One region of the Kocuria oxytropis genome, then DNA from elsewhere that is predicted to be linked to it. Evidence: riboswitches for the same ligand, from Rfam matches in the RefSeq annotation. Region 1 holds a riboswitch; each other region holds the start of a gene.

What was found. A riboswitch is a leader RNA that binds a small molecule or an ion and turns the genes downstream of it on or off. The one in region 1 is predicted to bind S-adenosylmethionine.
Region 2: it holds a riboswitch for S-adenosylmethionine, as region 1 does, so the genes downstream of both, QYM41_RS04450 (hypothetical protein) here and QYM41_RS08280 (bifunctional o-acetylhomoserine/o-acetylserine sulfhydrylase) in region 1, are expected to answer to the same signal.
Region 3: it holds a riboswitch for S-adenosylmethionine, as region 1 does, so the genes downstream of both, QYM41_RS14635 (O-acetylhomoserine aminocarboxypropyltransferase/cysteine synthase family protein) here and QYM41_RS08280 (bifunctional o-acetylhomoserine/o-acetylserine sulfhydrylase) in region 1, are expected to answer to the same signal.

Annotation. Positions count from the first base shown of each region.
Region 1 is NZ_JAVFXA010000006.1:117,841-128,196, forward strand. Features, by position in the region: gene QYM41_RS08260 (RNA-binding S4 domain-containing protein) at 166-408, shown strand; gene QYM41_RS08265 (alpha/beta hydrolase) at 392-1,078, opposite strand; gene QYM41_RS08270 (SGNH/GDSL hydrolase family protein) at 1,214-2,065, shown strand; gene metX (homoserine O-acetyltransferase MetX) at 2,081-3,265, opposite strand; gene QYM41_RS08280 (bifunctional o-acetylhomoserine/o-acetylserine sulfhydrylase) at 3,262-4,683, opposite strand; SAM riboswitch class IV at 4,752-4,867, opposite strand; gene QYM41_RS08285 (VOC family protein) at 5,010-5,648, shown strand; gene QYM41_RS08290 (CPBP family intramembrane glutamic endopeptidase) at 5,730-6,509, opposite strand; gene QYM41_RS08295 (S9 family peptidase) at 6,673-8,844, shown strand; gene QYM41_RS08300 (alpha/beta fold hydrolase) at 8,901-9,707, shown strand; gene QYM41_RS08305 (NAD(P)/FAD-dependent oxidoreductase) at 9,778-10,356, opposite strand, start outside.
Region 2 is NZ_JAVFXA010000003.1:108,512-118,867, reverse strand. Features, by position in the region: gene QYM41_RS04485 (NADP-dependent isocitrate dehydrogenase) at 1-2,112, shown strand, start outside; gene purH (bifunctional phosphoribosylaminoimidazolecarboxamide formyltransferase/IMP cyclohydrolase) at 2,272-3,882, opposite strand; gene purN (phosphoribosylglycinamide formyltransferase) at 3,961-4,542, opposite strand; gene QYM41_RS04470 (hypothetical protein) at 4,603-5,094, shown strand; gene QYM41_RS04465 (cell division protein PerM) at 4,998-6,632, opposite strand; gene QYM41_RS04460 (glycosyltransferase family 4 protein) at 6,801-7,970, shown strand; gene QYM41_RS04455 (PIN domain-containing protein) at 7,974-8,357, opposite strand; gene QYM41_RS04450 (hypothetical protein) at 8,368-8,637, opposite strand; SAM riboswitch class IV at 8,651-8,776, opposite strand; gene QYM41_RS04445 (hypothetical protein) at 9,200-9,496, shown strand; gene cspE (transcription antiterminator/RNA stability regulator CspE) at 9,796-10,002, opposite strand; gene QYM41_RS04435 (TetR/AcrR family transcriptional regulator) at 10,198-10,356, opposite strand, start outside.
Region 3 is NZ_JAVFXA010000016.1:349-10,704, reverse strand. Features, by position in the region: gene QYM41_RS14685 (MFS transporter) at 1-398, shown strand, start outside; gene QYM41_RS14680 (helix-turn-helix domain-containing protein) at 442-1,092, opposite strand; gene QYM41_RS14675 (NAD(P)/FAD-dependent oxidoreductase) at 1,190-2,161, shown strand; gene QYM41_RS14670 (Lrp/AsnC family transcriptional regulator) at 2,177-2,683, opposite strand; gene ald (alanine dehydrogenase) at 2,798-3,919, shown strand; gene QYM41_RS14660 (DUF3237 family protein) at 3,943-4,446, opposite strand; gene QYM41_RS14655 (hypothetical protein) at 4,443-4,736, opposite strand; gene QYM41_RS14650 (methionine synthase) at 5,291-6,334, opposite strand; gene QYM41_RS14645 (DUF1852 domain-containing protein) at 6,331-7,350, opposite strand; partial or broken gene QYM41_RS14640 (PLP-dependent transferase) at 7,533-7,768, opposite strand; gene QYM41_RS14635 (O-acetylhomoserine aminocarboxypropyltransferase/cysteine synthase family protein) at 7,770-9,074, opposite strand; SAM riboswitch class I at 9,080-9,192, opposite strand; gene QYM41_RS14630 (TrbL/VirB6 family protein) at 9,485-10,356, shown strand, end outside.

The DNA of each region.
Region 1 (10,356 bases):
TGGGGTGCCCCGCCCGGCGCACCGGGCGGGAGCCGGCCGTCGTCGGCCGTCACGAACGAGGACGCCGCGTGCGACGTCCCGCTCCCCAGGGTAGCCAATTCCCGCCGTGCCCGCCGACGGGCCGGACCGGGGACAGCGGCGGCCCGGAACGGGGACAATGGGGCCATGACGACATCCCAGCAGCCCGGCGGACCCGACGAACTGCCCATCCGTGACGACATGATCCGGCTGGGCCAGGCCCTGAAACTGGCGAACCTCGCCGAGGACGGGGCGCACGCCCGCGGCCTGGTGGAGGACGGTCAGGTCACGGTCAACGGCGAGGTCGAGACGCGCCGCGGCCGCCAGCTGCACCCGGGGGACGTCGTGGCCGCCGGGGGCGCCTCCGTGCGGATCACCGCGGGGGGCTGACCGGGCTCCCCGCGCCGGCCGGCACCACCTGGGTGAGGTACTCCCGCACGTGCCCGATCTCCTGGGGGCTGATCCCGTGCCCCACCCCGGTGTAGTGCACCTTCATGACGTCGGCGTGGTCCAGCGCCCACTGCGCCGTGGAGTCGACGAGCCCCGGCGGGATGACCGGGTCCTGCGGGTCACGGCCCCAGAACATCCGCAGCGGCCGCTCCCGGAGCCGCTCGTCGGCGAACAGCGGGTGCTCCCCGGGCACCACGAAGCCGGAGAGCCCGACCACCGCGGTGATCTCGTCCGGCATGTGGCGGGCCAGCGACGTGGCCATGGCCATGCCCTGGGAGAACCCGAGCAGCGTGATGCTGGGGTGCTCCGCGGCCAGGCCCCGCAGCCAGGCGGCGACCGGCTCCACGGCCGCGGCCACGCGGTCCAGGGAGAAGCTGAGGTCCGCGGCCAGCGGGAACCACTGGTAGCCGGGACCGGCGGGCTCCGGGGCGCGCAGGGACGCCACGCTGAAGCCGCCCGGCAGGGCCGGGACGAGGCCCATGAGGTCGCGCTCGTGCGAGCCGTAGCCGTGCAGGAGCACCAGCAGCGGGGTGCCGGGCCGGGCGTCGGCGTCGTTGCTCCACACGGCGAAAGAGGTGTCGGTCCCGGTCGGGACGGAGGCGTCGGTCATGGCACCAGTGTGCCATCCGTGCCGCGGGTCCCCGGAGCGGGCCCGGCCTCCGCCCGGCCCCCGCCCGGCCTCCGCTCGGCGCGGCACCGGTGCGTGCCCGTGGACCGGCGCCGGGACCGGTGGTAGACCGGAGGGATGACCGATGCGACGCCAGAGCCCCCGGACCCCGCAGCCCGCCCGCACCCGTGGCGGCGCATGGTGGCGATCGGCGACTCCTTCACCGAGGGCATCGGGGACCCCGACCCCGGGTCCCCGGGCGGGCACCGCGGCTGGGCGGACCGGGTGGCGGAGGAGCTGGACCGCCTCTCCCCCGGCCTGTCCTACGCCAATCTCGCGATCCGCGGCCGGCTCTTCCGGCAGATCGTCGACGAGCAGCTGGAGCCCGCCGTGGAGCTGTCCCCGGACCTCGTGACGGTCTGCGCCGGCGGCAACGACATGCTGCGCCCGGGCGGGGACCCGGACGCGATCGCGGAGGAGCTGGACGACGTCGTCGGCCGGCTCGGGGCGGACGGGGCGACGGTCGTGCTGTTCGACGGCCCCGACGTCGGGGCCACGCCCGTGCTGCGCGGGATCCGGGGCCGGATCGCGGTCTACAACGAGAACGTGCGCGTGGTGGCCTCCCGGCACGACGCGGTGCTGGTCGATCTGTGGGGCCTGCGGGAGCTCGCGGACCCGGCGATGTGGGACCCCGACCGGCTGCACTTCTCGGCGCTGGGCCATCACCGGATCGCGGTGGAGGTCCTCGACACCCTGGGCCTGGAGCACGGGCTGGTGCCCGAGGTGGTGCCCGGCCGCCCGCCCTCGTCCTGGCGTCAGGCCCGCCGGGAGGACCTCGTCTGGGCCCACCGCTACCTGCGGCCGTGGGTGGCCCGGCGGATCCGGCGCACGAGCTCCGGGGCGCAGGTCCGGCCCAAGCGCCCGCACTTCGGCACCGCGACCGCCCCCGGCGGCGGGCTCGCCCCGGGGAGCGCGAGCCCGGACGGCTGAGCCGGCGGCACCGGCTCAGCCCTCGCGGAGCACGGTCTCCACGAGCAGCTTGCCGAGCTGCGGCGTCTCGATGAGGAACCCGTCGTGGCCCGAGGGCGAGGTGATGGTGTGCCGCCGGACGTCCCCGGGCAGCGCGGCGGCCAGGACGTCGGACTCCCGGGGCAGGTACAGCCGATCGGAGTCCACCGCCGCCACGAGCCACTCGCAGGAGGTCACCGACAGTGCCTCCTCGAGCGTGCCGCGGTCCCGGGCGACATCGTGGGACATGAGCGTCTCGTTGACGGCCAGGTAGCTGTTGGCGTCGAAGCGCCCGGCGAGCTTGGACGCCTGGTGGTCGAGGTAGCTCTCCACCTGGTAGCGACCCCGCCCGCCCGGGTGGGTGCCGATGACGTGCTCGTCGGCCTGCGGCGAGCGCCCGAAGCGGTGGTGCAGCTCGTCGGCCGAGCGGTAGGTGATGTGGGCGATCCGGCGCGCCAGGCCCAGGCCCGTGACCGGCAGCGGACCGTCGTAGTAGTCCCCGCCGCGGAAGTGCGGGTCCTGACGGATCGCGAGGTTCTGCGCCTGGCCCCACGCGAGCTGCTCGGCGCTGGACTGGGCGCACGCGGCGACCACCGCGCAGGCCCGGACCCGGTCCGGGTGGGTCACGGCCCACTCCAGGGCGCGGGCACCGCCCATGGAGCCGCCGATGACCAGGCGCCACGCGTCGATGCCGAGGGCGTCGGCCAGGGCCGCCTCGGCGTGCACCGAGTCCCGGACGGTGATGAGCGGGAAGCGGGAGCCCCAGGGGCGGGCCTCGGGGTCCACGTCCGGCGGGGCGGGGGTGGCGGGACCGGTGGACCCGTAGCAGCCGCCCACGATGTTGGTGCAGACCACGAACCAGCGGTCGGTGTCGATGGCGGCGCCGGGCCCGACCAGGCCCTCCCACCAGCCGCCGCTCTCGGCCGCGCGCCGCTGCTCCTCGGGGGCCCCGGGGCGGGCCCGGCCGGCGGCCACGTGGGTGTCCCCGGTGAGGGCGTGCTCGACCAGCACCGCGTTGGAGCCGTCCGGGGCGAGGGCGCCCCAGGTCTCGTAGGCGATCCGCACGTCCGGCAGCCGGAAGCCCGACTCGAGCTCCAGCTCGCCGATGCGGGCCGTCCTCAGCACGCCGTCCTCGCGGACACCGGTCCCGGTGCCGGTGCCCCCCACCACGGTCACGGTCACTCCTGTCCCCCGGACGCGGCCGCGGCCGCGGCGAAGCCCTGCTCGAGGTCCGCCAGGATGTCGTCGATGTTCTCCAGGCCCACGGACAGGCGCACGAAGCCGGGCTCCACGCCGGCGGCCAGCTGCTCCTCGGGCAGGAGCTGGCTGTGCGTGGTGGAGGCCGGGTGGATCACCAGCGAGCGGACGTCGCCGATGTTCGCGACGTTCGAGTGCAGGGTGAGGGCGTCCACGAAGGCGGCGCCGGCCTCCCGGCCGCCGTCGAGGACGAAGCCCAGGACCGATCCGGCGCCGCGGGGGGCGTACTTGCGTGCCCGCTCGTGCCACGGGGAGGACTCCAGCCCCGCCCAGGACACCGAGCGCACGTCCTCGCGGTCCTCGAGCCAGCGGGCCACCGTCCCGGCGTTGGCCACGTGCCGCTCCATCCGCAGGGACAGGGTCTCGATGCCCTGCTCGATGAGGAACGCGTTGAACGGCGAGATCGCCGAGCCGAGGTCGCGCAGCAGCTGCACCCGGGCCTTGAGGATGTAGGAGAGGTTGACGCCGAAGGGTCCCTCCGCGCCCAGGGCCTGGGCGTAGACGAGCCCGCCGTAGGACTCGTCCGGCTGGTTGAAGCCGGGGAAGCGCTCCGGGTAGCGGCCGAAGTCGAAGGCCCCGGAGTCCACGATCACGCCGCCGATGGCCGTGCCGTGCCCGCCGAGGAACTTGGTGGCCGAGTGCACCACCACGTCGGCGCCCCAGCGGAAGGGCTGGACCAGGTAGGGGGTCGCCACGGTGTTGTCCACGATGAGCGGGACCTCGTGCTCGTGGGCGATCCCGGAGACCGTCTCGATGTCGAGGACGTCGTTGCGCGGGTTGGGGATGGTCTCCGCGAAGAAGGCCTTCGTGTTCGGGCGCACCGCTTGCCGCCAGGCCTCGGGGTCGTCCGGGTCGGTCACGAACGTGGTCTCGACGCCGAGCTTGGGCAGCGTGTACTTGAAGAGGTTGTAGGTCCCGCCGTAGAGGCTGGGGCTGGCCACGATGTGGTCGCCCGCGCCGGCGACGTTGAGCACCGCGAACGTCGTCGCCGACTGTCCTGCGCTGAGCATGAGGGCGCCCACGCCGCCCTCCAGGGCGGCGATCCGGTTCTCCACGACCTCCGTGGTGGGGTTGCCGATCCGCGTGTAGATGGGGCCGAGCTCGGCGAGGGCGAAGCGGTCGGCCGCGGCCCGGGCGTCCGGGAAGACGAAGGACGTGGTCTGGTGGATCGGCAGCGCGCGGGAGCCGGTGACGGGGTCGGGGCTCTGCCCGGCGTGGATCTGCCGGGTCTCGAACGCCCAGCCCGCCGGGTCGCCGGGGGTGGGACGGCCGGTCGCGGGGACGTCGGCGACCGCGAGGTCGGCGGCGGAGGAATCGGTGCCGGAAGCGGTGGTCTCGGACATGCCGTGGGACTCCTTGCGGTGTCAGGGGTCCCGTCCGGGGCGTGCGGCCGGGAGGGCCGGGCGCCGGGGACCCGCGCTTGCTCGCTCGCCGGGCGCGAGGAGCCTGGTCCTCACCCAGGGCACCCCACCGCGGTGGAGGGTTGCCGGCCAGCTAGCTGGGGCTTGGACGCTGGCACTCATGACCTGGACAGCATTCTCCGGATTCCGGCGACACGGCGTCAAGCCGGGTCCGGCGATCACGCCCGGCGGCGCGCCCCGGACGCACCGCGCCGGGCGTGCCGCGGACCGATTTGGAGACGAAACTCACACGGTGCCACGATGTGCCCATGAGAGTCGACCACGTGTCCTACGCCTGCCGCCCGGAGGGCCTGGCGGCCACCACCGAGCGCATCGCGGACCAGCTCGGGATCGAGCCGGTCAAGGGTGGGGTGCACCCCCGTTTCGGCACCCGCAACATGATCCTGCCGCTCATGAACCACCAGTACGTGGAGGTCGTCGAGGTCCTCCAGCACCCGGCGGCGGAGAAGGCGCCCTTCGGCCAGGCAGTGCGCGCCCGCTCCGAGGCCGGCGGCGGCTGGCTGGGGTGGGTCGTGGAGGTCGAGGACCTCGCCCCCTTCGAGCAGCGCCTGGGCCGCCGGTCGGTGCCCGGCCAGCGGGTGTTCCCGGACGGCCGGTGCCTCGAGTGGCGCCAGATCGGCGTCAAGGGCCTGATCGCCGACCCGCAGCTGCCGTTCATGGTGCACTTCGAGTCCGGCCCCGAGATGCACCCGTCCCAGGCGCGGATCACGGACGTGGCGCTCGCGGGGATGTGCATCGCCGGGGCCCCGGAGCGGGTCGCCGAGTGGCTGGGCGCCCCGGTCGAGACCGCGCTCGAGGACCTGGAGGTCGACTGGCGCTATCCGGAGGGCACCCCGGGGGTGCTCTCCGTCACCTTCAGCACCCCGGACGGCCCGGTCACCATCTGAGCCCGGCCACCGTCTGAGCCCGGACGCGCGCCGGCCCGGTCCGCAACCGGGCCGGCGGTGCCCGCCCCGCGGGGCCGGGGCTCAGCCCAGCAGCCGGGCGGCGCCCAGGAAGCCCACGGCGTCCAGCAGGAAGTGCGCGACGACGAGGGGCATGATCCGGCCGGTGCGCCGGTAGAGCTCGGCGAAGACCAGTCCCATCACCACGTTGCCGAGGAACGGCCCGATGCCCTGGTAGAGGTGGTAGCTGCCGCGGAACAGTGCCGTGACCACCAGCACCACGGGCCAGCTCCACCCGATGCGGGTCAGTCGGTCGGTGAGGAACGCGACCACCACGACCTCCTCGACCAGGGCGTGGCGCACGGCCGAGAGCAGCAGCACGGGCACCGTCCACCAGTGCTCGGCGAGCCCGGACGTGGTGACCTGAGCGGTCACACCCAGGGCCCGTCCCGCCGCGTAGAGGCCCAGGGTCCCCAGCCCCATGAGCAGGAACAGCAGGGTGCCCAGGCCCAGGTCCGGGGCCGGCATCCGGGCGTCCAGCCCGATCCGCCGGCGGACCGTGCCCAGGGCGCCGGCGGAGCCCGCGAGCAGGTAGAGGGCCAGCAGCACCGGCACCAGGTCCAGGGCGATCCCGGTGAGCTGGCGCAGCAGGTCGAACAGGGGCTGCAGGCTCAGGGGCGGGTTCATCGTGGCCTGCGCCTCGGACAGCGGGCCGCGGGCGAGGTCCTCGGCCAGGGACAGCACCGCGTAGACGGCCGAGGCGCCCAGGGACACGCCCAGCACCAGGAGCACCTGCAGCCAGAGGTCCGCGCGGGTCGAGCCGAAGGCGGGCGGTCGGGGGGCGAGGTGGGCCGGAGAACTCATGCGGCCATTCTGGCACCGGCCCGCCCGCCCTGCGGCCGCCCGCCCTCCCCGGCACCGTCCTCCCGCCGGGGCCGCCCGCCCTCCCCGGCACCGTCCTCCCGCCGGGGCCGCCCTACCGCCGGGGCCGCCCTTCCGCCGGGGCGTCTTCCCTAGGATGGACACCATGACAGTGCTTCCCCCGCAGATCCGCCAGCAGCCCGTCGAGCGCGCCTTCCACGGCCACGTGTTCTCCGACCCGTACGAGTGGATGCGGGACAAGGACTCCCCCGAGGTGCTCGCCCACCTCGCGGCCGAGAACACGTACGCCGAGGGCGCCACCGCCCACCTGGCGGGACTGCGCGAGACGATCTTCGGGGAGATCAAGGGCCGCACCCAGGAGACCGACCTGTCCGTGCCCAGCCGGCGCGGGGACTGGTGGTACTTCGCCCGCACGGTGGAGGGCGGCGCGCACCAGGTGTTCTGCCGGGTCCCGGCGGTGCCCACCGGTGACGTCATCGCGGACTGGACCCCGCCGGTCGTCGAGGCCGGGGTGCCCATGACCGGGGAGCAGGTGCTCCTCGACGCCAACGCGGAGGCCGCGAAGCACGAGTTCTACTCCCTCGGCAGCTTCGACGTCTCCGAGGACGGGGAGCTGCTGGCCTGGGCCGAGGACGTCACGGGCGACGAGCGGTTCACGCTGCGGGTCCGGGACCTCACCACGGGGGCGATGCTCGCCGACGAGATCCCCGGGACCTTCTACGGGTCCTTCCTCACCCCGGACGCCCGCGCCGTGTACTACACCGTGGTGGACGAGTCCTGGCGCCCGCACCAGCTGCGCCGGCACGAGCTGGGCACCCCGGTGGCGGAGGACGTCGTGGTGCACGAGGAGACGGACCCCGGACTCTGGCTGGGGGCGGGGCTGTCCGCGGACCGCCGCTGGATCGTGGTGGAGGCCATGTGCTCCGAGTTCTCCGAGCAGCTTCTCCAGCCGGTCGCGGACCCGTCCGCACCGCTGCGCGTGGTGCTGCCGCGCTCCGACCGGGTGCTCTACGAGGCGGAGCCTCTGCTGCTGGACGGGCGGGAGCAGATCTTGCTCACCCACGACCACGACGCCCCGAACTCCCGGATCTCCCTCATGGACCCGGCCGATCTCGGCCGCCCGGTCGCGGAGGTGACCCTGCGCGACGTCGTGCCGGCCTCGGACACCGTCCGGGTCAACGGCTGCGCGGTGACGGCCACCCACCTGGTGGTCTCCGTCCGGGCCGACACCACGCTGCGCGTGCGGCTGCTGCCGCTCGCCGGGCTGGGCACGCCCGCCCAGGCCGCCCCCGTGGAGCCCGCGTTCCCCGAGGAGCTGTACACGGCGAGCGTCTCCGCCGCGGAGCACGACGCCCCCGTCGTCCGGCTCTCCTACACGTCCTTCACCACGCCCCCGCGGGTCTACGACGTGTTCACGGCGGGCGCCACCGGGGACGACGACGCCCTGCCGGGCGAGCCGCTGCTGCGCCGCGAGGCCACGGTGCTGGGCGGCTACGACCCCGCCGACTACGCGGTCGAGCGGGACTGGGCCACCGCGGCGGACGGCACCCGGATCCCGGTCTCCCTGGTCCGCCGGGCGGACCTCGACCCCTCGGTGCCGGCGCCGGTGCTGCAGTACGCCTACGGCTCCTACGAGCACAGCACCGACCCGGCGTTCTCGGTCTCGCGGCTGTCCCTGCTGGACCGCGGCGTGGTGTGGGCCGTGGCGCACGTGCGCGGCGGCGGGGAGCTCGGGCGCAGCTGGTACGAGCACGGCAAGAAGCTGCACAAGACGAACACGTTCACCGACTACGTGGCGGTCACCGAGCACCTGGCCGCCCGGCCGGACGTCGACGAGCGGCGGATCCTGGTCATGGGCGGGTCCGCCGGGGGCCTGCTGGTGGGCGCGGTGCTCAACCTCGCCCCGGAGAAGTACTGCGGGGCGCTCGCCGCGGTGCCGTTCGTCGATCCCCTGACGTCCATCCTCGACCCGTCCCTGCCGCTGACGGCCCTCGAGTGGGAGGAGTGGGGCAATCCCATCGAGGACGCCCACGTCTACCGGTACATGCGGGACTACTCCCCCTACGAGAACGTCCGCGAGCTCCCCTATCCCCCGGTGCTCGCGGTGACGAGCCTCAACGACACCCGGGTGCTCTACGTGGAGCCCGCCAAGTGGGTGGCCGCCCTGCGGGGCGCCTCGACCTCCGGGGAGCCGGTGCTGCTGCGCTGCGAGATGGCCGGTGGCCACGGCGGCGCCTCCGGGCGGTACTCGCAGTGGAAGGACACGGCCTGGGAGTACGCCTGGGTGCTGGACCGGATGGGCCTCGCCCGGGCCTGACCCACCGGCGGGGGGGCTGTGCTCGGACCCCGCCGCGGCGGGAGTAGTCTGAGCGGATGGAGCACGCGTCCGCGGGCGGCAGGGCCGAGCTGGCCACCGGCGTGACCCTGGCCTGGTCGGCGACCGGGCCCTCGGCGGGCACGCCGGTGGTGATGCTGCACGGCTGGGCGGAGTCCCGCGGCGTCTTCTCGCGCCTGGTGTCCCTGCTGCCGCCGAACGTGCGCACCGTGGCTCCCGACCTGCGCGGTCACGGCGAGGCGGACAAGCCGCCGCACGGCTACGCGCTGGCCGACTGCGCCGGCGACGTGGTGGCTCTGCTGGACGCGCTCGGCCTGCCGGAGGCCGTCCTGCTGGGCTCCTCGAGCGGCGGGTACGTGGCGCAGCAGGTGGCGATCGAGCACCCTGGGCGCGTGGCGGGTCTCGTCCTGGTGGGGTCCCCGCGCAGCCTGCAGGGCCGGGCGCCCTTCGCCGACGAGATCGACCGGCTGCGGGACCCCGTCGATCCCGCGTGGGTGCGAAAGAGTCTCGGCTGGTTCCCCACGGTCCGCCCGCTGCCCGCCCGCTACCTGGAGGACCGGGTCCGGGACGGCACCCGGATGCCCGCCGCCGTGTGGCGGCGGACTCTCGAGGGCCTGACCACGGCACCGCCGCCGACCGAGGCCGGGACGATCACGGCGCCGGCGCTCCTCCTGTGGGGCGAGTGCGACAACGTCCTGACGCGGGACGAGCAGCTCTCGCTGGCCGCGGCAATGCCCGGTTCCCGCTCGGTCGTCTACGAGGACACGGGCCATCTCGTCCTGTGGGCGCGCCCCGAGCGCGTGGCGGCCGACGTCGTGGCGTTCCTGGACGAGCTCGGCCGCTGACCGGAGCACGCCCGGCCCGTGCGCGCGCCGGTCCGGTCACGTCACCCCGAGCAGCCGCTCCCCCGCAGGTTCAGCCGGCGCCGGGGCCGCCCTGGAACCGGCCCGGGTCCAGGGCGGTGGCCGTGGCCGGGGAGCACCACGGGCCCACGGCCCCGTTGAAGAGCAGGTCCGCGGCGGCGCGGGCCATCGCGGAGCTGGTCTGGAAGCCGTAGCCCCCCTGGCCCGCCAGCCACAGGACCCCTGGCACGGCGGCGTCGAAGCCGCACACGGGCACCCCGTCCGGGGCCTCGGTGCGCAGTCCGGTCCAGGCCCGCTCGATCCCGGTGGCGCCCAGGGAGGTCACGGTGTTCAGCCGCGCCAGGAGGTCCTCGACGTCCTCGAGCACCGGCTGCGCGTCGCAGGGCGCGCTGGGCACGGCCTCGGACGGGGAGACGAGCGCGCCGTTCCCGGCGCGCCGGTAGTACCAGCCGTGGTCCGCGGCGACCACCATGGGGTGGTCCGGGGCCAGGGGTTTTGCCAGCCGCACGAGGGCGGCGGTGCGCCGCAGCGGGCGCAGCCCCAGCGGGGCGCCGCCGAACAGGGCCGCCACCTGGTCCGACCAGGCGCCCGCGGCGACCACGACCTGCCGGGCCCGCAGCCGGTGCTCCCC
Region 2 (10,356 bases), on a different contig from region 1:
CGCGACATCTCCCTCGCCGGGCGCATCCTCGCCGCGTTCGAGGACCGCCTGCCCGAGGACCAGCGGGTGGCCGACGCCCTCGCGGAGCTCGGGGAGCTGGCCAAGAAGCCCGAGGCCAACATCATCAAGCTGCCCAACATCTCCGCCTCCGTCCCGCAGCTCAAGGCCGCGGTGAAGGAGCTGCAGGAGCAGGGCGTGGACCTCCCGGACTACCCGGACGAGCCGCGCTCCGAGGAGGAGAAGGACACCCGGGCCCGCTACGACAAGGTCAAGGGCTCGGCGGTCAACCCCGTGCTGCGCGAGGGCAACTCGGACCGCCGCGCCCCCGCCTCCGTGAAGAACTACGTCCGCAAGAACCCGCACCGCATGGGCGAGTGGACCTCGGAGTCGCGGACCAACGTCGCCACGATGGGCCGGGACGACTTCCGCGACAACGAGAAGTCCGTGGTCATGGAGGACGACGACGTCCTGACGATCCGGCTGGTCGGCGAGGACGGCACCACCACGGTGCTCAAGGAGTCCGTGCCCGTGCTGGCCGGCGAGGTCGTCGACGGCACCGTGATGCGTGCCGCGGCCCTGGACGCGTTCCTCGCGGAGCAGGTCGAGCGCGCCAAGCGGGAGGACGTGCTGTTCTCGGTGCACCTGAAGGCCACCATGATGAAGGTCTCCGACCCCATCATCTTCGGCCACGTCATCGAGGCGTTCTTCCCCGAGCTCTTCGCCGCCCACGGCGCGGCCCTCGAGGAGGCCGGGCTGAGCTCCGACAACGGGCTCGCCGCGATCCTCAACGGCCTCGACGCCCTGCCGGCCGACGTGCGCGACGACGTGCGGGCCGCGATCGACAAGGGTCTCGCCGAGGGCCCGAAGCTCGCCATGGTGAACTCCGACAAGGGCATCACCAACCTGCACGTGCCCTCCGACGTCATCGTCGACGCCTCGATGCCCGCCATGATCCGCACCTCGGGGCACATGTGGGGCCCCGAGGGCGAGGAGGCCGACACCCTCGCGGTGCTGCCGGACAGCTCCTACGCCGGGGTCTACCAGGTGGTCATCGACGACTGCCGCGCCCACGGCGCGTTCGACCCGACCACGATGGGCTCGGTGCCGAACGTGGGCCTCATGGCGATGAAGGCCGAGGAGTACGGCTCCCACGACAAGACCTTCGAGATCCCCGCCGCGGGCACCGTCCAGGTCGTCGACTCCTCGGGCACCGTGCTCATCGAGCACGAGGTCTCCCCCGGCGACATCTGGCGCGCGTGCCAGACCAAGGACGTCGCCATCCGGGACTGGGTCAAGCTCGCCGTGACGCGCGCCCGGGCCTCCGCCACGCCGGCCGTGTTCTGGCTGGACCGCACCCGCGCCCACGACACCAACCTCATCGCCAAGGTCGAGGAGTACCTCACCGAGCACGACACCGAGGGGCTGCAGATCGAGATCATGTCCCCCGAGGAGGCCACCGCGTTCTCGATCGAGCGGATCCGCCGCGGCGAGGACACCATCTCGGTCACCGGCAACGTGCTGCGCGACTACCTGACGGACCTGTTCCCGATCCTGGAGCTGGGCACCTCCGCGAAGATGCTCTCGGTGGTCCCCCTCATCAACGGCGGCGGGCTGTTCGAGACGGGCGCCGGCGGGTCCGCGCCGAAGCACGTCCAGCAGCTGGTCGAGGAGAACCACCTGCGCTGGGACAGCCTGGGCGAGTTCCTCGCCCTCGCCGCGAGCCTCGACCACCTGGCCACCACGGCGGACAACGAGCGCGCCCGGATCCTCGGCGAGACCCTCGACCGGGCCACGGGCACGTTCCTGGAGGAGAACAAGTCCCCCAGCCGCAAGGTCGGCGAGATCGACAACCGCGGCAGCCACTTCTACCTGGCCCTGTACTGGGCCCAGGAGCTGGCGCGCCAGGACGAGGACACCGAGCTCGCCCAGGCCTTCGCCTCCGTGGCGGAGCAGCTGGCCGAGAACGAGGACGCCATCAACGAGGAGCTGCTCTCGGTGCAGGGCCGGCCCGCCGACATCGGCGGCTACTACCGCCCGGACGACGCCAAGACGTTCTCGGTGATGCGCCCCTCGGAGACCTTCAACCGGGTCCTCTCCTCGCTCAGCGCGTGAGCTGAGCGGATGCGCTGCGCGGGCCGATCGCTCGGGCAGCGGACACGGCAGCGGCCGCACCCCCTCCGGGGGGTGCGGCCGCTGCCGTGTGCCGGGCGGCTGCGCCGGTGCGCTGACTCGGTGCGCCGAGACGGTGCGCCGGGCCGCCGCAGAGGCGGGTCAGTGGAAGAAGTGCCGCGCCCCGGTGACGTACATCGTCACGCCGGCGGCCTCGGCCGCGGCCACGACCTCCTCGTCCCGGATGGAGCCGCCGGGCTGGACCACGGCCCGCACCCCGGCGTCCAGGAGCACCTGCAGACCGTCCGGGAACGGGAAGAACGCGTCCGAGGCCGCGACGGCGCCGCGCGCACGCTCGGCGCCGTCCGCGCCGAGGGCGTTGGCCCGCTCCACGGACAGGCGGCAGGAGTCCACGCGGTTGACCTGCCCCATGCCGATGCCCACGGACGCGCCGTGGTCGGCGAGCAGGATCGCGTTGGACTTCACGGCGCGCAGGGCCTTCCACGCGAAGGCGAGGTCGGCGAGGGTCTGCTCGTCCGCCGGGGCGCCGGCCGCGAGGGTCCACCCGGCGGGGTCGTCGCCGGGGGCGTCGAGGCGGTCCGAGACCTGCAGCAGCGCGCCGCCGGAGACCTGGCGGTACTCGAGGACGTCGCGCTCGAAGCCCTCGGGCAGCTCGAGCAGGCGGATGTTCTTCTTGGCCTGCAGGATCTCCAGGGCCTCGGGCTCGTAGCCGGGGGCCACGACGACCTCGGTGAAGATGTCCCGCACGGTCTCGGCCATGGCCCGGGTCACGGTCCGGTTGGCGGCGATCACGCCGCCGTAGGCGGAGAGCGGGTCGCACGCGTGGGCCTTGCGGTGGGCGTCGGCGATCGGGTCCTCCGCGCCGGGAGTCGCCACGGCCAGGCCGCACGGGTTGTTGTGCTTGACGACCGCCACGGCCGGCTCGTCGAAGTCGTAGGCGGCGCGCAGCGCGGCGTCGGCGTCCACGTAGTTGTTGTAGGACATCTCCTTGCCGTGCAGCTGGTCGGCCTGGGCGATGCCGGGGGTCGCGGCCTCGTCCACGTAGAGCGCGCCCTTCTGGTGCGGGTTCTCGCCGTAGCGCAGCGCGGCCGAGCGCTGCAGGGCCAGGCCGGCGTAGGGGGGCCAGAAGTTGGCGTCCTCGTCCCGCTCGAACTGCTGCGCCGTCCAGGTCGCCACCGCGGTGTCGTAGGCCGCGGTGTGCGCGAACGCCGCGGCGGCCAGCCGGCGGCGGGCCCGCAGGTCGAAGCCGCCCGAGGCCGCGGCCTCGACGACCTCGTCGTAGCCGGCCGGATCCACGACCACGGACACGGCCGCGTGGTTCTTCGCGGCGGCCCGGACCATCGAGGGCCCGCCGATGTCGATCTGCTCGACGACCTCGTCCTGGCCCGCACCGGAGCGCACGGTGTCCACGAACGGGTACAGGTTCACGACCACCAGGTCGAACGGCTCGATCTCCAGCTGCGCGAGCTGGTCCATGTGCTCCGGCTTCCGGCGGTCCGCGAGGATCCCCGCGTGCACCCGCGGGTGGAGGGTCTTGACCCGTCCCTCCAGGCACTCCTGGAAACCGGTGACGTCCGCGACCTCCGTGACCGGCACGCCCAGGGCCGCGATCCGCTGAGCGGTCGAACCGGTGGAGACGATCGCGACGCCGGCCCGGTGCAGCCCCGTGGCGAGGCCCTCCAGCCCGGTCTTGTCGTAGACGGACACCAGCGCCCTCTTGATGGGCACGCGGTCAAGCTGGGTGGGGCTCACGGGGTCTCCAAGCGTTTCGGGGTCGGGGTGGACGGCGGGATCCGCCGGGACCATTTTACGGACCCGCGCCCGCCCCGCTCACCGGGCGTCGTGCAGGGCCGCCCGCCGGGCCGTGGCCCCGAGCGTCCGCACCAGCAGCTCGCGCTCGGCGGCCTTGATCCGCTCGTGCAGCGAGGCCTCGGTGTCCTCCTCCTCCACGGGCACCGCGGCCTGCGCCAGGATCGGACCGGCGTCGACGTCGGCGACGACCTCGTGGACCGTGACGCCGGTGACCTTCACGCCGTGGGCGAGGGCGTCCCGCACCGCGTGCGCCCCGGGGAAGGAGGGCAGCAGGGACGGGTGGGTGTTGATGATCCGCCCCGCGAACGCCTCGACGAACGCCGGGTCCACGATCCGCATGAAGCCCGCGAAGAGGACGCGGTCGGGCTGCCGGGCGGCCACCGCCTCCTGGAGGGCGCGGTTCCACCGCGTCCGGTCCGGGTGGTCGCCGGGCCGGACGAGGAACGTCTCGATCCCGGCCTGCCGGGCCCGCTCGAGGCCGGTGCAGGGCTTGTCCGCGCCCACCGCGGCGATCTCCACGTCGATCCGGCCCTCCCGGACGGCGTCGAGGACCGCCTGCAGATTGGTGCCGGAGCCGGAGACCATGACCACGATGCGCATGCCGTCGAGTCTAGTCGGGCGGTCGGTGGCCGGTGCCCGGGGTGCCCTAGAGTGAAGGGCATGACCCCTCCCCGCCCGAGCCCCGAGGCAGCCCCCGCGGACGCACGACGCGCCGCCGCGACCCGCACGGCAGGAGGCGGGCTGGTGTGCGCGGCCGTCTCCCTCGTGCTCGTCGGGGCCGGACTGTGGCCCACCGTGGCGGGAGTGGTGCTGGCGGCCGCCGGGATCGGGCTGGGCATCGCGGCCCTCGTGCGCTCCCGCGGGACGGACCGTCGCCGGCTGCTGGTGCTGAGCGCGGTCGCCGCGATCGTGCTGGGCGCGCTGAGCCTGCTCGCCGGCGGTGCCCGGCTCGCCCTGTGGCCGGTGGCCGAGGCCTACCAGGAGTGCGTCGCCGGGACCCTCACCCTGTCCGGGGCGGCGCAGTGCCAGCAGGAGCTCGAGGACGGGATCTGGAGCTACCTCTCCGGCGGCCCGGCCGCTCCGGCGTCCGAGGGCGCGGGCGCCTCGGCCGCGTCCACGTCGAACGCCTCGGCGGACCCGGCCCGTCCCTGATCCGCCTCCGGGCCCGCTCCCGCGCGCCCGGAGGCGTCCCGCAGCCCGTCGTCCCGGCCGGCCTCGCCCCGGCCGGTGTCGTCCCGGCCGCCCCCGTTCCGCCGGGTGCCGTCGCGCCCAGGACCGGTGTCCTCAGTGTCGACGGTGTCGTCGGTGTCCGGCACCGTGCGGGGGCTCCGCCGGCCGGCCGAGCGCATCGCGCGCCGTGCCGCGGCCTCCGCCCGGCGCCGCCGCCGGGCCTCGCGCCGGCCGGCCCGGGAGCCGTCCTCGCCGGACTCCGCGCCGCGGAGCGGTGCGAAGGGCGGCTCGTGCTCGAGCCACGGTCCCAGCACGCAGCCCACCGCCGCCCCGACGGCCACCTCGGCGCCGAACAGGAGCAGGACGGCGGGGCCGTCGGGTCCCACGTCCGTGAGCCGGCCGAGCCCCAGCGAACCGTGTGCCAGCCAGCTCAGCAGCATGATCAGCACGCCGGCGACCGCGCCGACGAGGACCCCGGTCAGCAGCGTCGAGAGCGGGAACGTGATCCAGCGGGCGGGCAGCCGCAGCGCCATCCAGTCGTCCAGGTGGTTCTCCCCCTCCCGCAGGAACCACCAGCCGGCGAGGACGCCGGCCAGCACCGGCAGGACGACCACCACGAGCGCCCAGGACGGCAGCTCCGCGGGCGGCAGCGCCGCCAGGGCGGGGAGCAGCGGCACGGGCCCGGGGTCGGTGCCCAGCGGGGAGGCGTGGGTCCCGGAGCCGAGGTCGAAGCCCGCGCCCGTGGACCAGGCCAGGGCGTAGACCGCGAGGTTGGGCAGGTAGCCGAGCTGGAGCGCCGTCAGCGCGGTGTCCCCCGGCACCCCGGTGCCCAGCCGCTGGTAGACGCCCACCACGTCGTTCCAGTTCCAGAGCAGGGCGGCGGCGAGCAGTGCCGCCCCGGCCCCGACCCCGGCCACGGCCGCGACGAAGCCGGCGCGCAGCACCGACCACACGTAGGACCCGGCCCAGCGGGAGTACTGGCTCGTGCGCTCGACCCACGCGGCGGCGTTGACGCCGATCAGCCCGGGCAGGGAGCGGGAGGCCCGGTACGCGCCCACGAACCCGCCCAGGGCCACGGGCACCAGCGGGAAGACGGCCGCCGCCGCCGGGCTCGCCGAGACCTGCTCCCCGGTGAACAGCAGCGCGGCCGCCGCCCCGATCGCGGAGTAGACGGCGAGGCCGCTGAGGTACGGCTGCCAGAACTGGCCCTCCCAGCAGGCGCGCGCCAGCCGGCGCCCTGCCTGCCAGGCGAGCGCGAACGGGACGAGGGTCAGCCCCAGCGGCACGAGGTTGAGCGTGCCGGTGGTGGCGGGCAGCCCCGCGCCCGGGTCGAGCGCCACCTGCAGGGGCGTGAGGTGGGCGAGCAGCCAGACGTGCCCCGAGAGCACGAACCCGCCGGCCAGGCCGAGGGTGTCGAAGCCGTCGGCGAGCCACACCATGAGGACGGTCAGCAGGACGAGCAGGTAGGACACCACGGCCACGGAGCCGATTTCCAGCACGCCCTGCAGCCACAGGGGCATCGGCACGTCCCTGCGGTCGGGGCGTGCGGCGGGGGAAGAGGAGCCGAGGGAGTTCATCACCGCCCATCTTCCCACGCCCGCCCCCCTGGCAGAGGCTTCACGGCGCCTTCACCGGGGGGCCACGCGCCGCTTCCCGTCCGGTCTCCCGCCCCGGGCAGGCTCGGCCCCATGAGAGTCGCCGTGGTCGCCGAACAGTTCCTCCCCCACCTCAACGGGGTCACCCACTCGGTGCTGCGGGTCGTCGAGCAGCTGGCCGCCGGGGGCCACGACGTCGTCGTCGTGGCGCCGTCCTACGACCCCGCGCCCCTCGGGCGCCTCACGGAGGACGTGGTCGAGGACCTGGACGGGGTGCCGGTGCACCGGCTGCCCGCCGTTCCCCTCACCGGCTATCCGGCCGTGCGCGTGGCCGGGGGGACCGTGGCCCGGGTGCGACGGCAGCTGGAGCGCTTCCGCCCCGACGTGGTCCACGTGGCCTCCCCGTTCGTGCTGGGGCGCCGGGCCATCGTGGCGGCCCAGCAGCTCGGTGTGCCGTGCGTGGCGGTCTACCAGACCGACGTGCCCGGCTACGCCGCCACCTACGGCGCACCCTTCCTCGAGCAGCTCCTGTGGGGGCACGTGCGCGCCATGCACAACCTCGCGACGCTCACGCTCGCGCCCTCGACCTCGGCCGTCCGGCAGCTCACCGAGCACGGCGTGCGGGACGTGCACCTGTGGCGGCGCGGGGTGGACACCGTCCGGTTCTCCCCGCGGCACCGGGACGAGCGGTGGCGGCAGGAGGTCGCCGGCGGCCGCAGGATCGTCGGCTACGTGGGCCGGATCGCCCCGGAGAAGCAGGTCGAGGACCTCGCCGCGGTCGCGGACCTGCCCGGCACGCAGCTCGTGGTGGTGGGCTCCGGCCCGGAGGAGGACGCCCTGCGCCGCCGGCTCCCGCAGGCCCACTTCACGGGGCGGCGCAGCGGCGCCGATCTCGCCCGGATCATGGCCTCCCTGGACGTGTTCGTCCACCCCGGCGAGTTCGAGACCTTCTGCCAGACGATCCAGGAGGCCATGGCCTCGGGCGTGCCGGTGGTCGCGACCGGCCGGGGCGGACCCCTGGACCTCGTGGACCGGTCCCGCACGGGCTGGCTCTATCCCCCGGGCGATCTCGGGGCGCTGCGGGGGCACGTGGCCGACCTGCTGGGCGACGAGGCGAAGCGGGCCGCGTTCGGCGCGGCCGCGCACGCGGCGGTCCAGGGCCGGACGTGGGACGTGCTGGTGGGACAGCTGCTGGAGCACTACGAGCGGGCGGTGGAGCTGCCGGTCCGGGGACGCGGCCCGCGCGGCCGCCGGGCCGCCTGAGGGCTACCGCCGGCCGGGGGACGCGTCCAGCACGGGCGCGCCGGTGCCCGCGTACCGCTCCGGCTCCACGGTCAGCACGGTCAGTCCGTGCACCACGGCCGTGGCCGCGGTGAGACCGGCGAGCGGGTCGGCCGTGCCCGCCGCGGTCAGCCCCGCCCAGGCCCGGGCCACGGCGGCGTCCACCGGCAGCACCCGTCCGGGGAAGCGCAGCTCGAGCTGCTCCGCCCACTGCGTCTCGTCGGGCCGTTCCGCGAGCAGCTCGCCGAGCACCGTGGCCGGCAGGAACAGCCGCCGGTGGCCCTGCCGGCGCAGCACCCCGGCCAGTCCGGGGCAGCGTTCCGGCGTGCGCACGCCGAGCAGCACGGAGCGGTCCAGGAGCAGGTCCACGACGGGGCCCTCAGGCCGCGGCGGCGAGCTCCCCGCGGGCCGGAGCCAGCAGGAAGTCCACGAACTCGGTGCGGGTCTGCACCACCCGGGCGTAGTCCTCGATGCTCATGGCGGAGGCGCTGATGGCGGGGACGCCGCCGGCCGGAGCCCTCCCGGCGGGGTCGCCGGCGCCCGGGACGCCGCGGACCGGGCCGGCGGGGGCGGGGTCCCCCGTGGCCGGGACGGAGCGGGGGTGCGCGCCCGGCCGGGCGGTGCTGACAGGGGTGCGGGAGTCGGACATGACCGTGATCCTTCGTGCGCTCTTGCTCGCACCGGTCACCGCCGCGGCGGTGGTGCGAGCCGCTTCGTCATCCGAACCACCCGTGAACATGGGGTTGGTGCCCGGTCAAGTCGGAGCTTGCCGACCGGGTCTCTTGAAGCTGGTGCCATTCAACCACATCGGCGGTGCCGCGGGGCGCACCGGACCGCACGGCGGGCCGGCGTCCCGGGTCCCGCCCGCCGTGCGGCGGTCTTCCCCGGGGCGTCACCGCCACGACACCTCGGCGACACATCCCTGCGCTGGAATGGTCCCGGAACACCGGCGACGGACCCGAGGACGGACCCAGCATGACGATTTCGTGACACAACTCACGGTCCGCTTTCCCCGGTGTCGGAGCCGCGGGGTAGCCTGGATCTGCTTCTCGAGATGCGGCGTCCGCGTGCTCGGCCGGGAATCGATGATCCCCGGCGGGCTCGCGGAGAGGCTCCGACCCGCTGCGCGCCAACCCGATGTTCCCGGGTGGATCGGATGACGAAGCGGCGGGCAACGCCATCGGATGCCTGCAAGAACGTCAGGAGAAAACATGACCATGTCCGAAGAAAGAACAGCCATCACCACCGACCAGCGCGAGGAGTGGATCGACGTGACCGTCACCGCCCTCCCCGATCTGCACCTCGTCCGTCTCACGTCGACCGACGGGGACGTGCAGGAGTACCTGAGCCCGGAGGCCGACGATCTCGCCGCCGCGGCGGAGCACACCGAGGGAACCGCGCAATGGTGCGCCAAGTACCGCCAGCTCCTCGTCCCGGGAGCCCTCGCGGCGACCGGACGGCACCCGTTCTTCAAGCTCCACCCCTCGACCCTCCCGCTGTCGGCGTAGCCGGCGGGCAGGACACGAGGAAGGCCGCAGCCCGTCGGGCTGCGGCCTTCCTCGTGCGCGGCCTCCGGGTCCGGCTCCGGCGCCGCCCTCCACCCGGAGGCACGACGGCAGGAACGTCCACGGTCGACTGCGCCGGGTCGTCCGCGCCAGGCCGGGCCGTCCGGGCCGGGCCGTCCGTGCCGAGCGCAACGGGCCGGGGACGACGGGCCGGGGACGACGGCAGGGACGACAGAACCGCCGCCGGGCAGAGCCCGGCGGCGGTTCTCGAGGATCGGCGGGCCGAGGCCCGCGACGGATCCCTAGGAGATGACGTTGATGTTCGCGGCCTGGGGGCCCTTGGGGCCGTCCTGGGTCTCGAACTCGACGCGGTCGTTCTCGTTCAGCGAGCGGAAGCCGTTCGAGTTGATCGCGGAGAAGTGGGCGAAGACGTCCTTGGAGCCGTCCTCGGGGGTGATGAAGCCGAAGCCCTTGTCAGCGTTGAACCACTTGACGATACCGGTAGTCATGGGAGACCTGATCCTTCATGAGATGAACGTTTCCCGACGTTCGAGAAACACGACAGTTGCGATGCATGGAAAACGTCTTCTCAGAAAAACTGCTGCACCCGAGTGGGCCGAACTGCTTGAAAGACAAAAACGAACCTCAACAACTGCGAACCACTCTACACGAGATGCCCCACCACGCCAGCCGGGGCACCCGGCTCAGCCCGCCAGCAGCGCGTCGGCGACCTCGCGCACCCGCGCCCGCTCCTGCGGGTCGGGGGCGAAGACGTCCGCGGCGTCGGCGAACCACACGCCGTCGGCCAGCAGGCGCACGGCCAGCAGCCGGGCGCGGCGCTCGACCGGCAGGTCCTCGGGCAG
Region 3 (10,356 bases), on a different contig from region 1:
ACCTGCTGGGCGGGGCGGGCATCCTGCTGCTGATGTTCCCCAACTCCCTGCTGGTCAACTACCTATTCGTGGCCCTCGCCGGGATCGGCTCGATCTCCACCTCGCTGGTGCTCACGGGCTGGGTGGCCGAGTACTACCCCGCCCACTCCCGGGCCACGGCCACCGGATGGGCCCTGTCCTTCGCCCGGGTGGGGGCGATCTCGGGTCCGCTCGTCGGCGGCTGGATCGGCTCGATGGCCCTGCCGTTCCAGTGGAACTTCATCGTGTTCGCGGCCGTGGCGCTCGTCGCCGCCGGGGCCGTGGCCCTGATCCCGCAGGTCCCGGGCCCGGCCGGCCCCGCCGCACCGCGCGGGCCGTCGGGGCACCCCGAGACGGTGCCGGCGGCGCCGGGCTCCTGACCCGGACGGCCCGGCCCCCGCGCACCCCTGTCCGGGACGGGCCTCACCGGGCCGGGTCGGGTGCCCCGTCGCCGGACGCGGGGCGGTCGGCCGGGGCCGACGTCCGGCGCTCGCGGGCGGGCTCGTCCCCCTGCAGGTGGGCGCGTTCGCCGTCGTGGTCGAGCACCGTGAGGATCTCCACGGGCCCGCCCTGCGCCACGATGGCGTGCGGGACCATCGTGGAGAACTGCGCCGCCTGACCTGCCTCGACCACGATGACCCGCTCCCCCAGGTGCAGGCGGGCGGTCCCGGAGAGCACGGTGAACCAGTCCCGGCCCGGGTGCACCGCCAGCCGGTCCGGCGCGGGCGGCCGGCCCGGCTGGATGCGCATCTTCGCCACGGTCATCCCGTGCAGGGCCCGGTCGGAGGAGAGCAGCCACGTGGTCAGTCCCGGGGTGCTGCTGGGCTGGGGGCGGATCACCACGTCCTCGTCCTCCGGGGACTCCACGAGCTGGTCCAGCGAGGTGTCGAGAGCGCGGGCGATGGGCACCAGCTGGTCGAGGGCGATCCTGCGGTGGCCGGTCTCGAGGCGGCTCAGCGTGGACGGGCTGAGGTGGCACCGGGCGGCGAGCGCGTCGAGGGACCAGCCGCGGGCCAGGCGGAGTCCGCGCAGGCGCCGGCGGATCACGGCGTCCAGGTCGAGTTCTTGCGTCATGAGCAAGATGCTATGCCTTTGAGGCACAGCCGGTCTACCGTGGAGCCGTGGCCGGGTCCTCCGCGCCACGCAGGACCGCAGGAAGCAGAGGTGCCCCATGAGCCCGGAACCGATCCATGACGTGGTGGTCGTCGGAGGCGGTGCCGCCGGTCTGAGCGCCGCCGTCGCCCTGGCCCGCTCCCTGCGCTCGGTGGTCGTGGTGGACGCGGGCCAACCGCGCAACGCCCCGGCCGGCGGCGCGCACAACCTCCTCGGCCGGGAGGGGATCGCGCCGCTCGAGCTGCTGGCCACCGGCCGGCGGGAGGCGGAGCAGTACGGGGCACGGATCGTGGCGGACCGGGCCGTGACCGCCCGGGCCGAGGAGGGCGGCTTCGCGGTCGGCCTCGCCGGCGGCGGCGTGCTGCGGGGGCGGCGGCTGCTCCTCGCCACCGGGCTGGTCGACGAGCTGCCCGACGTGCCCGGCGTGGCCGAGCTATGGGGGCGCAGCGTGCTGCACTGCCCCTACTGCCACGGGTGGGAGGTCCGCGGCCGGCGGATCGGCGTCCTCGGCGCGAGCCCCATGAGCATCCACCAGACGCTGCTGTTCCGGCAGCTCAGCGAGGACGTCACCTTCTTCCCGCACCGGATGGACGATCCCGGCGCCGAGGCGTGGGAGCAGCTCGCCGCCCTGGGGGTCCGGGTGGTCGAGGGGCCCGTGCAGCGACTGCGCGCCGAGGGGGACGCCCTGCGCGCCGTGGTGCTCGGCGACGGGCAGGAGATCGCGGTGGACGCCGTGGTCGTGGCACCCCGGTTCGTGGCCCGGGCGGAGCTGTACGAGCAGCTCGGCGGGACGCTGACCGAGCACCCCGTCGGGCAGCTCATCGCCACGGGCCCGATGGGCAGCACCCCGGTCCCCGGGATGTGGGCGGCCGGCAACGCCGGGGACCTCTCGGCCATGGTCTCCTCCGCGGCGGGAGCGGGGACCGGAGCGGCCGCGGCGATCAACGCGGACCTGGTGGCCGAGGACGCGGCCGCCGCCGTGCGGGCGCGTGCGGCGGGGGTCCCGGCGGGGTCGCCCCACCGCGGCTGAGGGGCGCTCCAGGGATCAGATCTCCACGGACCCCTGGACGTGCTCGAAGACCAGGCTGGTCTGGGTGGCCGCCACCGCCTGGTGGGAGGACAGGTGCTCCAGGACGAACTGGCGGATGTGGTCGGTGTCCCGGGCCGTGACGTGGATCAGGAAGTCGTCGGAGCCCGCCAGGAAGAAGAACTGGGACACCTCCGGCACCGACTTGAGCCCCTCGCCGAAGGCGGCCATCAGGTGCCGGGCTCCCGGGCGCAGGCGCACACTGATGAGGGCCTCGATGGTGCTCCCGAGGGCCCGGGGGTCCACCTCGATCGTGAACCGGCGGATCACCCCGGAGCGCTGCAGGTTCTTCATCCGCGCCAGGCACGTGGACGGGGCCACGCCGAGGGCTTCGCTGAGGGCCTGGTTGGTCATCCGCGAGTTCTCCCGCAGCAGGGCCAGCAGCCGCCGGTCCAGCTCGTCCAGGCCCTCCGCCGGGCGCAGATCCTGCGACGCACGCCGTGTGTCGCGACTCACATGCTCCATGATTCTCCCAGTTCGGGGGTATCTGCCGAAGGATCGTCGATGAACCCGACGGGCACGGCCAGAAAGCGTAGTTTGATGCCACCCATCCTACGGTTTCTGCGGAAGAAGGACCCGATGATCGTCTCCGTCCCCCGGGAAGTGAAGAACAGCGAGCACCGCGTGGCGATCACCGCCGCCGGGGCGCACGAACTGGTCGCCCACGGTCACCGCGTCCTCGTGGAGACCGGCGCCGGCACCGGCTCGGGCATCGCGGACGAGGACTACACCGCGGCGGGGGCCGAGCTCGTGGCCGATGCCGACGAGCTGTGGGCCCGCGCCGACCTGGTGCTGAAGGTCAAGGAGCCCGTGGCCTCCGAGTACCACCGGTTCCGGGAGGGGCTGGTGCTGTTCACCTACCTGCACCTGGCCGCGGAGCCCGAGCTCACCCGCGCCCTGCTCGAGGCCGGGGTCACGGCCATCGCCTACGAGACCGTCCAGACCGCCGACCGGCGGCTGCCGCTGCTGGCGCCCATGAGCGAGGTCGCCGGCCGGCTCTCCGTGCAGGCCGGGGCCGCGGCCCTCACCGCTCCCGCCGGGGGCAAGGGCGTGCTGCTGGGCGGGGTGCCGGGGGTGCGCCCGGCGAAGGTCGCCGTGATCGGCGCGGGGGTGGCCGGCACCAACGCCGCGGCGATGGCCGTGGGCCTGGGCGCCGACGTCACCGTCCTGGACGTGAACGTGGACCGGCTCCGGCAGCTGGACGAGATCTACGCCGGGCGGCTGCGCACCGTCGCCTCCAACACCCTGGAGATCGAGCGGTCGGTGACCGAGGCGGACCTCGTCGTCGGCTCCGTGCTGATCCCCGGGGCGAAGGCACCGAAACTGGTCACCAACGCCATGGTCGCGGCCATGAAGCCGGGCAGCGTGCTCGTGGACATCGCCGTGGACCAGGGCGGGTGCTTCGAGGACAGCCGCCCCACCACCCACCAGGACCCCGTCTTCGCGGTGCACGACACGGTCTTCTACTGCGTGGCCAACATGCCCGGCGCGGTGCCGAACACCTCGACCTACGCCCTCACCAACGTCACGCTGCGCTACGCGACCGCCCTCGCCGACCGCGGCGTGACGGCGGCCCTGGACGCCGACCCCGCCCTGGCCGCCGGGCTCAACACGATGGCCGGTCACGTGACGCACCGCTCGGTCGGGGAGGCCCACGGCCTGGACGTCGTCGACCGCTCGGAGCTGGTGGCCGCCGGCTGACCCGCACGCGCTGCAGCGGGGTTCTAGCCGACGCGGAAGACCTCGATGCGCACTCCGTGCGGGCTTCTCTCCCCGGTGCCGATGAACAGGGTGCGGTTCAGCCATGCGTGCGGTCCGGCTTCGTCGGCGGTCAGCCGGGGCACGCAGCGGAAGTGGATGCGCGCTGGGTCCACGGTCTCTCCTGCCATGACCTTCCGCAGGTCCTCGGCGCTGCCGGTGCGCAGGGCGCGGTTCTGCACCAGGACGTGGTGGCCGTCGTCGAGCTCCACGACATAGTCGGCCACCAGGTAGGCGACGTCCGGCGTGGGGTACTGCTGGAAGTCGGCGCCCACGTCCAGCACGCGGCCGGTGAGGCCGGGGCCGTGGACCCGGCCTCCGCGGATGGGGACCACCCGGCGCACTCCGTCCACGGTGGCACCGACGGTGATCGGGGCGTCGACGTCGACCTCGATCGTGGCGACGTGCTCCAGGGGTGGCGCCACCGGGGTGCCGGGGGCGGGCGGGGTCTTCTGGTCGCGCGAGCTCATGCACGGTCCTCTCTTCGGGTGGTGTCCTGTTGCCGGTTCGATGCTCTCAGCGCGTCGATGGCCGCGGTGACCCGGCGGGGCGGGCGGTGCCCGGCCGGCACGACCGCCACGACCGCCACGACGGAGTTGACCGGGACGTCGTCGGCCACCGGCCTGTACACCACCTCGGTCGGGACTGATGCACCAGTAGGTGACAGGTTGACCGAACCGTGCATCAGTCCTTTCCCGTGGTTGGTGTCCGACACCCGTGCCATGTGTAAAGCGGAGGGAGGCTGCAACTCGATCAACATCAGCTGTCCGTGAATCTGTCCCCATCGCCGGATCGGACACCGAGGTCGGTGCGCCGGTCTCCACAGACACAGCCGTCAAGACCCGGCCAGCCATCACCGCTGTGAAGGCCAGCGCGAAGACGCCCGAGCCGACAAAGGTCTCAGCGAACCAGGGGTGACCCCAATGCCCCAGAGCCAAGCCCATCAGCACGAGCACCACACTGCCCCCGCCCATGGCAAGCAGTATCCGGTGAGCCCTTTTCCGCCCCTCGGGGGTGAAGCGCAACGGCCCCTTCCGCCGCGGCGTCTCAGACCCTTCCGGCACGAACAGCATGCACACCGCAAGACCCACCAACCACGCGGCACACTCGGGCAGAACCAGCGGACCCACGTCCTCCCTCTCACCGGCAACGGGGCGGGCGAACACCACGCAAGACACGAAGTGGACCACCGCGATCACAGTGGGCTTGGGCGGCAGTTCTTGGTCCCGTCCGTTCCCGAGGCCGCTAACGGGGACGATTCTCTCGGGCGTCAGGCGGGGCTCACCGCCGGGTCTTGGACGCCCTGGCCGGCCGTCACTTCGAGGGGGTCGCTCCGGAGAGTTCCCCTCGGATGATCTCCGCACCCGCAGCGAGAGCGATCATTTTGTCTCGCGCAACTTGTCGAGCCAGTGGCGCCATGCCGCAATTGGTGCTCGGATACAGCTTGTCCGCATCGACGAACCGGAGCACCTGCCGGAGGGTGCTGGCCACTTCCTCCGGGGTTTCGATCGCGTCGCTGGCGACGTCGATGGCCCCAACCATCACCTGCTTGCCTCGGAGCAGCTCGATGAGCTCGACCGGGACGCGGGAGTTGTGGCGTTCCAAGGAGACCATGTCGATCGTCGACTGCTGGAGCAGCGGGAATGACATCTCGTACTGGCGCCACTCCGACCCGAGCGTCGCCTTCCACTCGGTATTGGCTTTGATGCCGTAGCCGTAGCAGATATGCACGGCCGTTGTGCTGCGCAGTCCCTCGGCCGCTCGCTCCAGTGCGGCCACGCCCCACTCTTTGAGGTCGTCGAAGAACACGTTGAAGGCAGGCTCGTCGAACTGGATGATGTCGACGCCCGCCGCCTCCAGCTCTTTGGCCTCCTGGTTGAGGATCTTCGCGAACTCCCAGGCGAGCTTTTCGCGACTCTTGTAGTGCTTGTCGTAGAGGGTGTCGATCATGGTCATGGGACCGGGGAGCGTCCACTTGATGGGCTGGCTGGTCCGCGCGCGGAGGGCCTTGGCGTCGTCGAGGAAAACCGACCGTTCACGGCCCACCGCGCCGACGACCGTCGGGACGCTCGCGTCGTAGCGGTCACGGATCCGCACCGTCTCCCGGTGTTCGAAGTCGACGCCGCTGAGGTGTTCGATGAACGTGGTGACAAAGTGCTGACGGGTCTGTTCGCCGTCGCTGACGATGTCGATACCCGCCTGGTGCTGCTCGTCCACGGCCAGGCTCAGCGCATCCCGCTTGCCCTCGCGCAGTTCCTCGCCGTCGAGCTTCCAGGGGGACCACAGCGTCTCACCTTCCGCGAGCCAGGAGGGCTTGGGCAGGCTGCCGACGATGGTGGTGGGCAACAGTGTGTTCATCGGTGTTTCTCCGTCTCTCGCCCGGAGTGGGCCGCGGCCCACTGCTCCAGGAGGGTCTGGTGTGGCTTCACGAAGTGCTCCTCCGTGAACTTCCCCTGCAGGAGGGCCAGCTGACTGCGCTCCTGGCGGTCGTAGGCGATCTGCGTCACCGAGTAGTCTCGGCTCTCCAGGCTCGGCCGGTAGATCCGACCAGCCGCCGCATTGGCGTTGTAGATCTCCGGGCGATAGATCTTCTGGAACGCTTCCATCGTGCTGATGAGACCGATGAGTGCCAGGCTGGAATAGTCATTGAGGAGATCGCCCCGGAAATAGAACGCCAGGGGTGCGACCGCGCCGCGGGGCATGAAGTAGCGGACCCGCAGTCCCATCTTCTCGAAGTATCGATCCGTCAAGGAGGATTCATCCTGCCGATACTCGACCCCGAGGATCGGATGGTGGTTCTCGAGCCGACGATACGTCTTGGTGCTCGAGACGCTGATGCAGATCACGGGCGGCTGGGGGAACCGCTCGCGGTAGGCGTCGGAGTCCAGGAAGTGCGTGAAGAGCTTCCCGTGCAATTCGCCGAAGTCATCGGGGATGCTGGACCGGGACGCCTTCGCGTGGTGTTCCGGCAGCACCACGCTGAAGTCGTGGTCCCGCAGGTAGGACGAGAAGTTGTTCCCCACGATCCCGTCGATGTGCACATTGGTCAGCGTGTCGAAGATCCGCACGTCGAGGACCTCGATCAGGGGGAACGCCGCGTCGTCGCCGTCGGCGGCGAAGTGCAGGTCCACGGAGACGATCTCGATCTCCACGGCATAGCGATCCCGGCTGGGATTGTCCCAGTGGGCCAGGTCGTTGAAGCGACTATTGATCATGGTCAGGGTGTTGCGGAGGTTCTGCCGACGGTTCTCGCCGCGGGCCAGGTTCGCGAAGTTCGTCGTGCCTCGGGAACTGGACGACGGGCAGTAGTCCTCATCGAAGCGGGTCGTGCTGATACTGAACGTGAAGTCGTTCGTCCTGGTGGTCTGATGCATCGATTCCTCACTGTGGGCTGGGGGCCTGCCTCCCAGGTCCGTACTCATCTCCAACGTCCTTCCCTGCTGCTCGTGCACTGCCCTCCCGAAGGTCGCCTCAGTCATGCTCCGGGCACCCCCGGCGCTGCCCGGACGACGTCGATCCGGGCCTCCGGTTTGCCGGTTCCCCGGGCCGCGCGGGCCGCGGCGGTGAGGCGGCGCTGACCGGTCCGGGTCGGGTTGGACCCCCGGCTGTACTCGTGGCCGCCGCGCAGCACATTGATGCGTCCTGCACGAGGGTGCTGGTCTGGTAGACCGGCGGCACGACCGCCCCGGTCAGCGGGTCGGGTGCCTGGCCGGCGTGCACCGCTGTCGTGTGGAAGCCCCGACGGGCCGTCGGCGCAGTGTCCGTCGGTGCTGTGTCGTTCAGGAGGGTCATCTCAGCGCGTCTCCCCGGTCAGGGCCGAGGCCGGTACGGTGGCCAGCGCCCGGTCGAGGTCGACGATCAGGTCCTCGGGACACTCCAGTCCGATGGACAGCCGGATCGTGGTCTCAGTGATGCCCGCGGCCCGGCGTTGGTTGGGGGTGAGCCGGCAGTGCGTCATGGTCGCCGGGTGACTGACCAGGGAGCGCACATCCCCGATGTTGGCCACGAGTTGGAACAGCTCCAGAGCGTCGATGACCGGGCCGATGGCCTCGGGGCCGGCGGCCAGGTCGAAGGAGAACACCGAGCCGGTGCCGTGCGGGAAGTACCTCTCGGCGAGGGCGGCGCTGGGGTGTCCGGGGATCGCCGGGTGGTGGACGCGCCCGACGGTGGGGTGCCGGGCCAGGTGCTCGGCGACCGTTCGCGCGGTCTGCTCCTGCCGGGTGATGCGCACGGCGAGGGTCTCCAGGCCCTGGATGAACTGGGCGGCGCTGGCCGGGGCGAGGGAGGGGCCGAGGTCGTGCAGGAACTTGCTGCGCGCCAGCGCCAGGTAGGCGCCGCGGCCGTGCCGGTCGATGAGTGCCTGGCCGCCGTAGCGGACCTTGGGCCGGGTCAGTTGGGGCCACCGCTCCGGGGCTGCGCCGTAGTCGAAGGTGCCGCCGTCCACGATCGCCCCGCCGAGGACGGCCCCGTGCCCGCCGATGAACTTCGTGGCGGAGTGCACCACCACGTCGGCACCATGTTCCAGTGGCCGGTACAGGACCGGCGTCGCCAAGGTGCTGTCCACCACGACCGGGACCCCGGAAGCGTGGGCGATGTCCGCCAGCGCCGGAAGGTCCGGCAGGGTGGCCAGCGGGTTGGTGATGGACTCCAGGAAGAACGCGCGGGTGTCCGGCCGGATCGCCGCGCCCCAGGCCTGCGGGTCGGCCGGGTCGGCGAAAGTGACCTCGATGCCGAAGCCGGCGAAGGTGTCCGTCAGCAGGTCCACCGTCCCGCCGTAAAGCTGGCTGGAGGCGACCAAGTGCTTGCCGCCGTGAAGCAGAGTCAGCAGGGACAGCGCGACGGCGGCTTGTCCCGTGGCGGTGCCGATGGCCCCGATCCCGCCCTCCAGGGCCGCCAGTCGGTTCTCGAACACAGCGACCGTGGGGTTGCCCGTGCGGCTGTAGGTGAACCCGGGGGTCTCCAACCGGAACATCGAGGCGGCCGTGGCGTGATCGGGGAAGCGGTAGGCCGCCGTCTGGTGGATGGGTACGGCCACCGGCCAGTAGGGGGCCTCGGGCTCGTAGCCGGCGTGGACCTGTTGGGTGGCATGGTGATTCATTCGATTCTCCATCGGTCCTGGCGGTAGCACCGTGCCCGCCGGTCCCGATGTCCCAGGGTCGGCTGACTGGTTGCTGCGGCGTCGTCGAGCCAGATCTCTCGGCCGCTCTGGATGGTGTGGTGCGCTCATCCCACTCGATGGACGGCTCTCTAGTCCAACGGACGGTGGGGTCGGCTGTCACAAAGACACACGTCGGGACATATTCGGGCCGGGCGGTCGCGCTCGGCCGACGTCGGGCCGGGTTTGTGACAAGTTGTGACGGCCGACCACCGAGCCTCACGTGGGCTCAGTGATGTCCCGGCGGAAGACCAGGGCGTCGTTGAGGGCGCTGTGCGCCGAGAAGATGACTCCCGCCTGGGGGTGGCGTCATCAACGGCATGGTGAACGGCGTCAACCGGACCCCAGGAGCCGTGCACGGAGAGATGGCCTGGACCCAGCGCGCCGAACCGGCCCGCGACCTGCTGAAGAATCTGCTCACCCTGGCCGTGGTCACGGCCTCGGGGGTGACGATCCTCAACGTCCTGGTGGCCGGCACCGACGCCCTAGCCGTACAGATCATCGACTCCGCCATCGGTGAGGACTTCCAGACCGACGTGCTCAAGCTGTTGGACCTCGACAACGCCACCAGCGCCGGTGCAGCCGATCCGGTGTGGTTGGGCGGCAACGTCATCCTGATCATCGTCGGCGGGGTCGTGGCCATCATCGTGAACCTCATCCAGTTGATGCTGATGGTGCTGCGCACCGGGATGCTGTTCCTGATGGCCGGGATCCTGCCCCTCTCCGCCGCCTTCCTGAACACCGAGACGGGGAAGAACTTCTTCCAGAAGGTCATCGCCTGGACCCTGGCCTTCGCCTTCTACAAGCCCGCCGCGGCCCTGATCTACGGGTTGGCGATCAAGATGTCCACCACCGGGGTGTGGGAGGACTCCGGCAGCGGGCTGATCCAGTTCGCCGCCGGGCTGATGATGATCGTCGCCTCCGTGTTCGCCCTGCCCGTGCTCATCGGGTTCCTCAGCCCCGTCCTGGGCTCGATGTCCTCCTCCGGCGGTAGCAGCGGCGGGGCGCTGGGCATCGCGGCGATGGGCGCGGCAATCCCGCAGGGAGCCTCCCACCTGGCGCGCTCGGGACGCGGCTTCGGCTCTGACTCCTCCTCCGCGCCGCCCTCGAAGGGCAGTTCGGGTTCCGCGCCTGCGGGTCTGTCCTCGCCTGCCGGTGGGGCCAACGGCACCGCTGGGGCCAGTGCTGCAGGCACGGCGGGCTCCGCTGGTGCGGCGGCGGCGGC